DNA from 2 places in the Pseudomonas sp. KT_2_4 genome. Region 2 is predicted to be linked to the other one. Evidence: predicted binding sites of a transcription regulator. Region 2 holds the regulator's gene; the other holds the start of a gene.
What was found. Region 2 encodes FliA, which starts transcription of late flagellar genes. Its sites were predicted from a motif close to CTAAAGTTTNNNNNNNNNNNGCCGNTAA; they were not measured.
Positions count from the first base shown of each region.

Region 1 (5,587 bases), 340 kb from region 2:
CTACCTTGGGTTGGTGCTGGGCCAATTGATCCTGGTCATGCACCCCCATCTCGGGCTTGAACTGTTGATGCTCGTGGCGCTGTGCTTTGCGCTGTGCCTGGTCCCTGTGGCGATGACCCGACGCATTCACCCGGCCCCACTGCACCCGGCTCCGATGGAGCCGCGCTTCTTTATCAAGCGCGTGCCGCAATCGCTCAGCACCGTGTTGGGCGCTGGGTTGATCGTCGGTTCGTTCTACGGCTTGGCGCCGCTCTACGCCTCTCAGCAGGGCCTGACGACTGAGCAAGTCGGCTTGTTCATGGGTAGCTGCATTTTTGCTGGATTGGTCGTGCAGTGGCCACTGGGCTGGTTGTCGGACCGCTATGACCGCGCGCTGCTGATCCGCTGCTTTGCCTTGTGCCTGGCGATAACGGCCTTACCGTTGGCCATCATGACGCAGGTACCGCTGGAGGTGTTGTTCGTGGCGGGCTTCTTCTGTTCGCTGGTGCAGTTCTGCCTTTACCCCTTGGCGGTGGCCTTTTCCAACGACCATGTGGAAGGCGATCGCCGGGTGTCACTGACGGCCATGTTGCTCGTTACCTACGGGATCGGCGCCAGCGTGGGGCCGCTGTTGGCCGGTGTGGTGATGAAGCTATTCGGCAGCCAGATGCTCTACGCGTTTTTCAGCCTGTGTGCGCTGATCCTGGTGTGGCGCATTCGACCCAAGGCGGTAACCAACCTGCATCAGGTCGACGACGCACCACTGCATCACGTGGCGATGCCCGACAGCATGTCCAGTTCGCCTTTGGTGGCTGCCCTTGACCCGCGGGTGGATGAGCAGGTGGTGCAGGAGCAGATGCAAGTCACTGTTCCTGACCCAGAGCCCGTCCCTGATACCGAGGAGCCAACGAGCGAAGAACCGCACGAGCCACCAGACCCGGACGAACATCCCCATGACTTAAGCAGGGCGCGCCCCTGAACGAAAAAACGGGCAGATCCCATCAGGATCTGCCCGTTTTTTTATCTCAGCGTCTAACGCTTAAAGATCGTCGTCTTTATCGAAGCGCCGAGCTTCTCGCTGCAATTGGTAGACAAAGCGTTCCACTTGTCGCTGCACCAAACCACTCATGTTGTGAAAGCGCACGCCGGCAAAGGTGGTGTTGATCTTGTCTTCGAAGTGCAGGTAGCGCAGTTCCACGGAAGTGGTCATGCTGCCGAAGGGCAGGGCAGCAATAAAGCGATCATAGACCTGGCCCAACTGCAGACGTTCGGAGATATCGCCTTCAAAGCGCAATTTGCAGCCGGTTGCCGAGATATCCAGCAGCTTACCGCTGATAGGTGCCTTGAGCTTCTCGCCACCCAACTGAATGTCCACCAGCTGCGCAAGCTTGAGTGCGGCGCGGAAGGCATTGCGTCGTTGATGGTAAACCACTTCGCCGGGCAGGCTGCCGCTATAGATGCGGTGGCCGCCTTTTTCGCTGATGGTCAAGGTGCCGTTGCTTTCCCAGGCAACCCGCACGCCCTCATGGAAACCTTCGATACGGAAGGCTTCGCCATTCTCAAGATAGCGTTCACCGTCACGGGGAATCATTTCGTCCAGTACCAGCGTCTTGCTGTCGCGGTCAATGTCCACCAGGTAGCTCTGGAACCGCTGGCTGCGTTCGTGGAAAGTGATGATCAGCGGGTCATGGCTTTCTTGCAGCATCCGCAACGTGCTGGCGATTTCCAGAGGCGTGGTGAGCACCTTGGGTGGCTGCGGTGCATCTTCCGCATTAAGGGCGTTGAACACGGTTCTTCCATCTCCAGGCAAAATACGACTACACGCAAGAACCGGCATTTTGCCAGTATGTAGCGCGCCTTGGATAGGTCGCGCTGTAAACCGGTGTCAGGCTTGGCTGCGGGTGCTTGGCTTGACCAGGCGTGAGGTGGAGCCTTGGGCGTTATACAGGGCCGGAGGCTCTCCGCCGTGCAGTATGCGCAGCTGATTGGCGGTCGTGGCTTGCTGAAGCTGGATCGACTGACCGTTGAGCAGGTTGGCTTCCTGGCACTGTGCGAGCAAATGATTGAGTTCTTTGCTCTGTGCCAGCAGTTGATCGCCGACTGAAGAGTGGCTGGCCAGTTGTGCCAGGCCATCGTGGTCGGCAGGCAGGCCCAGGCTGATCAGAATCTCGCTGCGCTTCTTGCCGTGCTGTTCGAGCAAGACAATCAGCGACTGTTTGCGCGCCAGGATTTCTTCCAGCAAGGGCATATCCCGGCCGTACAAGGCCAGGGATTCTTCCTTGAGCAGCTCGAGCAATTGTTGCGTCGGCGCCAGATCATCAATGATCAGTTGGAGCAAATGTTCGTCGTGGTGCATGGCTGGCCTTGGGTTTTAAGCGTCCAAAAGCCCTGCGCAGGCCTTTGCCTAGCGCTCGGCTTCGAAGTTGAGCAGCTTGCTGGCTACACGGTTGCTGTCGACTTTATAGCTGCCATCGGCGATAGCCTGTTTCAACTCGGCCACGCGGGCTTTATTGACGACGGGTTGATCGCGCAGCGAGTCAGTGACCTTTTGCAACTGTTGAGCCTCATTGCTCAGGTGTACCGATTCCCCACTCTGGCTGGCGGCGGCCTGCTCTGCTTTGGCAGGCAAGGGCTGCGGCTTGGCTTCTACGCTGTCCTTGGCACCGCCGGTGCGCGTATTGCCGGGCAAGGCCGGGGTGTTATTCAAACGACTGAAATCAATGACCATGTTGAAAAACCTCTGGGTATTTGGACGCTTGCCATGTTTTCGGCCATACCCGGGCAAACTTTAGGCTCGATTGACAATAAACCTGTTCGGCTCAATATCCAGCACACAGTGTAGGAAAAGCTGGCATTTGATTCCAGTCATCTATAGCGCCACCTCGACTTGGCCTGGCGCCGTGACCCGCGCCTTGATCACGCGATTGGAGTTGAGGTTCTTGACACGGATCTGTTCGCTCATGCCGCCGTTGGACAACGCCTCGCCCGGCATCCTGACGTTCAGGCCGCCACTGCTGGCGGAAATCACCACTTGGTCACCCTTGCGAATCACCTCCGCCTGTTCCAGATGAACCAGTGTGAGGACTTGGTCAGTGACCACGGGGCGGGTGAGTTTTTGCCCGACGGCCTGGTCCAGTGACGTCAGGTAGCCCTGGTTGATCAAGCTGATGTCCCTCTCGCGCAGCGCCACATCGTCGTAGCCGATGATGCCGGTGCGCTTCAATGGCCGCGCCACTACCACTACGTCGCGAAACAGCTTGACCTGCGCCGGCACAAATACCGTCCAGGGCGAGGCGCCCTCACAGCGCACCTTCACGGTCACACGGCCGATAGGCTGGGCGGGGCTTTCCAGGGTGGCTGTCAATTCCTTGTCGCACATTGGCATGCGCAAACGTGGGTCCAACTGGTTGACCTGAATTTCATAACGCCCCGGCGTCTGGGTGGTCGCCAGATAATCTTCTACAGTGAACTCAAGAAAGCCTTGGGTGACGCCGATAAGTAGATCAGGCAGGGTAACGTTGTCGGCGCGGGCCGTGACGCCCAGGCCCGAGACAAGCAGCGCCAGCGCGGCGCAGAGCAGTCTGCGGTAGCGTGAGCGGCCAGGGTGTCGGGAAACTGTCGTTTTAATATCCATACTCAGTAAATAGCAAAGCTCGTGCCGTTTAGTGTTGGGTACGCGTCGTACCCCTAGGATTTAGGAGTCTGGGCATGGCAGGTGTAATGGATTCAGTAAACCAGCGCACACAGCTGGTAGGGCAGAATCGCCTGGAGTTGTTGCTTTTCCGCCTGGATGGCAATCAGTTGTATGGCATCAACGTGTTTAAAGTGCGTGAAGTGCTGCAATGTCCCAAGTTGACGATCATGCCCAAGTCCAGTCCGGTGGTGTGTGGCGTGGCCAACATCCGGGGCGCGACCATTCCGATTCTTGACCTGGCCATGGCCACGGGGGCCGCGGGTTTGCAAGACCGCCAGAACCCTTTCGTGATCATCACCGAGTACAACACCAAGACCCAGGGTTTCCTGGTGCGCTCGGTGGAGCGCATCGTCAATATGAACTGGGAAGAGATCCATCCGCCGCCCAAGGGCACGGGGCGCGATCACTACCTGACGGCGGTGACGCGGGTCGATAACCAGTTGGTGGAAATCATCGACGTGGAGAAGATCCTCGCCGAAGTGGCCCCCACCTCGGAAACCATCTCCGTCGGAGTGGTGGATGCCGAAACGGCACACAAGGCGGTTTCGCTGCGCGTGTTGACCGTGGACGACTCTTCGGTGGCGCGCAAGCAGGTCACGCGTTGCCTGCAAACCGTCGGGGTGGAGGTGGTGGCCCTCAATGACGGACGCCAAGCCCTGGATTACCTGCGCAAGCTGGCGGACGAAGGCAAGAAGCCCGAAGAAGAATTCTTGATGATGATCTCTGACATCGAGATGCCGGAAATGGATGGCTATACGCTCACGGCCGAGATACGTAACGATCCACGCATGCAAAAATTGCATATCATCCTGCATACTTCGTTGTCGGGGGTATTCAATCAGGCAATGGTCAAGAAGGTCGGTGCGGATGACTTTCTGGCCAAATTCCGTCCTGATGACCTCGCATCCCGGGTAGTCGACCGGATCAAGGCAGCAGATCACGGCTAGGGGATGTCCCCCGGCGGTCACACGATTTAAGAGGCGGCATCATTGTCTACGGGTAATTTGGATTTCGAACAGTTCCGGGTCTTCCTGGAAAAAGCCTGTGGCATATTGCTCGGTGAAAACAAGCAGTACCTGGTATCCAGCCGTCTCAACAAGCTGATGGAACAGCAGGGCATCAAGTCCCTGGGTGAGTTGGTCCAGCGGATCCAGGGGCAGCCGCGCAGTGGGCTCAAGGAAATGGTGGTCGATGCCATGACCACCAACGAAACCTTATGGTTTCGCGATACCTATCCCTTTGAAGTGCTCAAGAACAAAGTGTTGCCCGAAGCCATCAAGGCCAGCCCGGGCCAGCGCCTGCGTATCTGGTCGGCGGCCTGTTCTTCGGGGCAGGAGCCGTACTCGATCTCGATGTCCATCGATGAGTTCGAGCGGACCAACATGGGCCAGTTGAAAGCCGGTGCGCAAATTGTGGCCACGGACCTGTCCGGCACCATGCTCACCAACTGCAAGACCGGTGAGTACGACAGCCTGGCCCTGGGCCGAGGTTTGTCCCAGGAACGCCTGCAACGCTACTTCGACCCCAAAGGGGCAGGGCGTTGGGCGATCAAGGCGCCGATCAAGAACCGCGTCGAATTTCGCTCTTTCAACCTGCTCGACAGCTACGCCAGCCTGGGCAAGTTCGACATGGTGTTCTGCCGCAACGTGCTGATCTATTTCTCGGCTGAAGTGAAGAAGGACATCCTGTTGCGCATCCACGGCACGCTCAAGCGCGGAGGTTATCTGTTCCTCGGTGCTTCCGAGGCGCTCAATGGGCTGCCGGATCACTTCCAGATGGTGCAATGCAGCCCGGGGATCATCTACCAGGCCAAGTAGCCTGGGGTATGCAATAAAACTGTGGGAGCCGGGCTTGCCCGCGATGGCGTTGTGTCAGTCGATGAATTGGTCGGCAGGTACTCCGCCATCGCAGGCA
Region 1 covers NZ_CP166962.1:2,336,552-2,342,138, reverse strand. The annotation lists gene AB9N64_RS10765 (MFS transporter) at 1-958, shown strand, start outside; gene AB9N64_RS10760 (flagellar brake protein) at 1,019-1,768, opposite strand; gene AB9N64_RS10755 (flagella synthesis protein FlgN) at 1,865-2,335, opposite strand; gene flgM (flagellar biosynthesis anti-sigma factor FlgM) at 2,384-2,707, opposite strand; gene flgA (flagellar basal body P-ring formation chaperone FlgA) at 2,849-3,613, opposite strand; gene AB9N64_RS10740 (chemotaxis protein CheV) at 3,688-4,620, shown strand; gene cheR (protein-glutamate O-methyltransferase CheR) at 4,663-5,490, shown strand.
Region 1: the regulator FliA is predicted to act here: its motif matches at 2,744-2,771, upstream of flgM (flagellar biosynthesis anti-sigma factor FlgM).

Region 2 (5,587 bases):
CGATCGCCTCTTTGCCGTTGGTGGCCGTGCCGACCACCTGGATCGTTGGATCAGCGGAAAGAATTTCCGAGACGCGGCGGCGGAAGAAACCCGAATCGTCCACCACCAGGACCTTGACTGCCATAAACACTCCGTTAGGCGGGGCGGGCATGACCGCCCTGCCCCACCAGAATCAAATACGCCGTGCGGCGTAACGCTTGAGCATGCTCGGAACATCGAGAATCAGTGCGATGCGACCGTCACCGGTAATGGTTGCGCCCGACATGCCTGGGGTTCCCTGCAGCATCTTGCCCAAAGGCTTGATCACCACTTCTTCCTGGCCCACCAGTTGGTCGACCACAAAGCCGATGCGCTGGGTACCCACGGACAGAATCACCACATGACCTTCGCGTTGTTCTTCATGGGCGGCCGAGGCCACCAGCCAACGCTTGAGGTAGAACAGCGGCAACGCCTTGTCACGCACGATCACCACTTCCTGGCCGTCCACCACGTTAGTGCGCGACAGGTCGAGGTGGAAGATCTCGTTGACGTTGACCAGCGGGAAGGCGAACGCCTGGTTGCCCAGCATCACCATCAGGGTCGGCATGATCGCCAGGGTCAACGGCACCTTGATGACGATCTTGGAGCCCTGGCCCTTGGTCGAGTAGATATTGATCGAGCCGTTGAGCTGGCTGATCTTGGTCTTCACCACGTCCATGCCCACGCCACGCCCGGACACGTCGGAGATCTCGGTTTTGGTCGAAAAGCCCGGGGCAAAGATCAGGTTGTAGCACTCGGTGTCGGTCAGGCGGTCGGCGGCGTCCTTGTCCATCACGCCGCGCTTGACCGCGATATTGCGCAAGATGGTCGGGTCCATGCCTTTGCCGTCATCGGTGATCGACAGCAGGATGTGGTCGCCCTCTTGCTCCGCCGCCAAAATCACTTTGCCGTTGCGGGACTTGCCCGCAGCTTCGCGTTCTTCCGGAGTTTCTACGCCGTGGTCGACCGCGTTGCGCACCAAGTGGACCAGCGGGTCAGCCAGAGCCTCGACGAGGTTTTTGTCGAGGTCGGTTTCTTCGCCCACCAGTTCCAGGTTGATTTCTTTCTTGAGCTGGCGCGCCAGGTCACGAACCAGGCGCGGGAAACGGCCGAAGACTTTCTTGATCGGCTGCATCCGCGTTTTCATCACCGCGGTTTGCAGGTCGGCGGTGACCACGTCGAGGTTCGACACGGCCTTCTGCATGGCTTCGTCGCCGCTGTTCAGGCCCAGGCGCACTAGGCGGTTACGCACCAGCACCAGTTCGCCCACCATGTTCATGATGTCGTCCAGGCGCGCGGTATCCACACGCACGGTGGTTTCGGCTTCGCTGGCAGGTTTTTCCGCTGCCGCTGGGGCCGCTGCACGCGCAGGGGCCGGGGCGGCGGCAGGTGCTGGCTTGGCTGCCGGCGCAGGTTTGGCAGCAACCGGTGCCGCAGTGGCTGGTGCTGCAACCTGCGCGGCCGCGGCCGGGGCAACTTCGCTGAACTTGCCTTTGCCGTGCAGCTCGTCGAGCAAGGCTTCGAATTCGTGATCCGAGATCAACCCGTCACCGGCCGGTGCGGTACTGGCCGCTGGCGCAGCGGCGGCGGCAGTCGCTGCAACCTCGGGCAGGGCTTCGGCCACAAAGGTGCCTTTGCCATGCAGTTGGTCGAGCAGTGCCTCGAATTCGTCGTCGGTAATGTCAGTGCTGGTGTTGGCAGCGGGTGCTTCTGGCGTCGCCGCAGGAGGTGCCACGGCATCCGCCGCGAACTGGCCTTTGCCGTGCAACTGGTCGAGCAACGACTCGAACTCGGCGTCCGTAATGTCTTCACTGCTCGGCGTCGCGGCAGGCTGCACCGGCACTTCAGCTTCGGCCTTGACCGCGCTGAGGGAGTTGAGCAGTTGTTCGAACTCGCTGTCGGTCACGTCCGGCTCGGCTTGCGCCACCGGCTCCGGTGCGGCCTCGACCACCGGCGCAGCCGCGGTATCGGCAGGTTCGGCCAGGCGCGCCAGGGCGGCCAGCAGTTCCGGCGTGGCGGCAGTGATCGGTGCACGTTCACGCACTTGGCTGAACATGCCGTTGACCGCATCCAGTGCTTCGAGAATCACGTCCATCAGTTCCGAGTCGACGTGACGCTCACCCTTGCGCAGGATGTCGAAAACGTTCTCGGCGATGTGACAGCACTCCACCAGCTCATGGAGCTGGAGGAAGCCGGCGCCCCCTTTTACAGTGTGAAAACCGCGAAAAATTGCATTGAGCAGGTTCGCATCATCCGGTCGGCTTTCCAGCTCGACCAGTTGTTCGGACAGTTGCTCTAGAATTTCGCCGGCCTCTACAAGGAAATCCTGAAGGATTTCTTCATCGGCGCCGAAGCTCATGTGGGTGCTCCTTAGAAGCCTAAACTGGATAACAGGTCATCTACGTCATCCTGACCTGACACAACGTCTTCACGTTTATCGGCATGAATCTGCGGACCTTCACCCTTGGCGAGATGTTTTTGTGGATCTTTTTCAGAGAGGATCGCTTCACGGTCATGTTCGATGCCGGCAAAACGATCGACCTGGCCGGCCATCAGCACCAATTTGAGCAAGTTGCTTTCCACTTCGGTAACCAACTGGGTCACGCGCTTGATCACCTGGCCGGTGAGGTCCTGGTAATCCTGGGCCAGCAGGATGTCGTTGAGGTTGCTGGCCACCGTGCGGTTTTCCTGTTCGCTGCGCGACAGGAACCCGTCGACGCGACGCGCCAGTTCACGAAACTCTTCAGCGCCCACTTCGCGGCGCATGAAGCGGCCCCAGTCCTGGCTCAAGGCCTGGGCTTCGGTGGCCATGCCGTTGACCAGGGGCGTGGCGTTTTCCACCAGGTCCATGGTGCGGTTGGCCGCCGCCTCAGTCAGCCTGACCACATAGGACAGGCGCTCGGTGGCGTCGGTAATCTGGGAAATTTCTTCGGCCTGGGGCATGCGCGGGTCAATCTGGAAATTGACGATTGCGCTGTGCAGCTCGCGTGTGAGCTTGCCCACTTCCTGGTACAGGCCGCGGTCACGGGTCTGGTTAAGCTCATGGATCAACTGCACCGCATCGGCGAACTGGCCTTTTTCCAGGCTGTCGACCAACTGGTGAGCATGTTTTTTCAGGGTCGACTCAAAGTCGCCCTGTGACGTTTCGTTATGCTCCATAGCTCCCCCGCGATGGCATTAGCCGTGGATGCGTTCGAAGATTTTCTCGATCTTCTCTTTCAAGGCCAGTGCCGTGAATGGTTTGACCACATAACCGTTGACCCCGGCTTGGGCGGCTTCGATGATCTGTTCGCGCTTGGCTTCGGCGGTCACCATCAGCACAGGCAAGCTGCGCAGTTTTTCATCGGCGCGCACATGGCGCAGCAGGTCGATACCGGTCATGCCCGGCATGTTCCAGTCGGTTACCAGAAAGTCGATGCTCCCGCTGTTGAGGATCGGAATGGCCGTCAGGCCATCATCCGCCTCGACCGTGTTGGTGAACCCAAGGTCACGCAACAGGTTTTTAATGATCCGCCGCATCGTTGAGAAGTCATCAACGATGAGGATTTTCATGTTCTTGTCCAATTCGACCTCCAAGCAGTCTTAAACGCGCCCAGCACCTGGACGCGCCATTTCAATCAACAGGCGTTACACAAAAAGGACTGCCCAGGGCACCACGGCACACAGCCGCGAAACCTTGCGATCTCACGGCAGCGTCTGCAGTGCCCCCACACTGCCTGTCAGCGCGCGCGCCACTCGGCCAATCGGCCCCGCAAGCGGGCTGCGCACTGGCTATGCAACTGGCTGACACGCGATTCGCTGACCCCCAGTACCTCACCGATTTCCTTGAGGTTCAGCTCTTCGTCGTAGTACAGCGCCAGCACCAGCCGCTCACGCTCTGGCAAATTGGCGATTGCATCGGCCAACGCGCCCTGGAAACGTTCATCTTCCAGGTCGCGCGACGGCTCCGTATGCGCGCTCGCGCCGTCCTCGTGCAGCCCTTCGTGTTCGCCGTCCTGTAAAAGGTCGTCAAAACTGAACAGGCGGCTGCCCAAGGTATCGTTCAAAATCCCGTAATAATCGTCGAGACTCAATTGGAGTTCGGCCGCAACTTCATGATCTTTAGCGTCACGACCGGTTTTTGCTTCAATTGCTCGAATTGCATCACTGACCATGCGCGTATTGCGGTGTACCGAACGCGGCGCCCAATCGCCTTTACGCACCTCGTCGAGCATCGCGCCACGGATACGGATACCCGCATACGTTTCGAAACTGGCACCCTTGCTGGCGTCGTATTTGGTCGAGACTTCAAGCAGGCCGATCATGCCGGCCTGGATCAAGTCTTCAACCTGCACACTCGCGGGCAGGCGCGCCAACAGGTGATAGGCAATGCGCTTGACCAACGGCGCATAGCGCTCGATCAATTCGCCCTGGCTGTCACGTGCCGACTTTTTGTAAAGGTTGTAGCCGCTGGATGTCATAGCACCGGTCCTGCGCTCGTCTGATGCACCAAACGCTCGACGAAAAACTCCAGATGCCCCCGCGGGTTGGCGGGCAACGGCCAGGTATCGACCTTCTGGGCAATGGCCTTGAACGCCAGTGCGCATTTCGAACGAGGGAACGCTTCGTAGACCGCACGCTGCTTTTGCACGGCCTTGCGCACACACTCGTCATAGGGAACTGCGCCGACGTATTGTAAAGCCACATCGAGGAAGCGGTCCGTGACCTTGGTCAACTTGGCGAACAGGTTGCGCCCTTCCTGCGGGCTCTGGGCCATGTTGGCCAGCACGCGGAAGCGATTCATGCCGTAGTCACGGTTAAGCAGTTTGATCAGCGCGTAGGCATCGGTGATCGAGGTGGGCTCGTCGCACACCACCAACAGCACTTCCTGCGCTGCGCGCACAAAGCTGACCACCGACTCGCCGATCCCGGCGGCGGTGTCGATCACCAGCACGTCGAGGTTGTCGCCGATGTCGCTGAACGCCTGGATCAGCCCGGCATGCTGCGCGGGGCTCAGGTGCACCATGCTCTGGGTGCCCGAGGCCGCCGGCACGATGCGAATGCCACCAGGGCCCTGGAGCAGCACATCGCGCAGCTCGCAGCGGCCCTCGATCACATCGGCCAGGGTATGTTTGGGTGTCAGCCCCAGGAGAACGTCCACGTTCGCCAAGCCCAGGTCAGCATCCAGCAGCATGACGCGACGGCCAAGCTCTGCCAGGGCCAGGGACAAATTCACTGACACGTTAGTTTTCCCGACGCCACCTTTGCCGCCGGTCACCGCGATCACCTGTACGGGATGCATGCTGCCCATTTTATTTCTTTACCTTGTCTTGCTTAGACGCAGGCTACATGGCTTGGCCGCGTGAATCGCTTGCAGACCATCGATGTAGGTACATTTCACGGTGTTCATCCTGCCTCAACCCACCCGTTTAGCCGGGTGGTGGTAAAGGTCGGCGAACATATCGGCCATCGCTTCCTCGCTAGGCTCGTCTTGCATTTGCACACTCACGGCACGGCTGACCAACTGATGACGGCGCGGCAGATGCAGATCATCCGGGATCCGCGGCCCGTCGGTGAGGTAGGCAACCGG
Region 2 covers NZ_CP166962.1:1,993,410-1,998,996, forward strand. The annotation lists gene AB9N64_RS09110 (chemotaxis response regulator protein-glutamate methylesterase) at 1-124, opposite strand, end outside; gene AB9N64_RS09115 (chemotaxis protein CheA) at 173-2,377, opposite strand; gene AB9N64_RS09120 (protein phosphatase CheZ) at 2,389-3,177, opposite strand; gene AB9N64_RS09125 (chemotaxis response regulator CheY) at 3,196-3,570, opposite strand; gene fliA (RNA polymerase sigma factor FliA) at 3,738-4,478, opposite strand; gene fleN (flagellar synthesis regulator FleN) at 4,475-5,308, opposite strand; gene flhF (flagellar biosynthesis protein FlhF) at 5,414-5,587, opposite strand, start outside.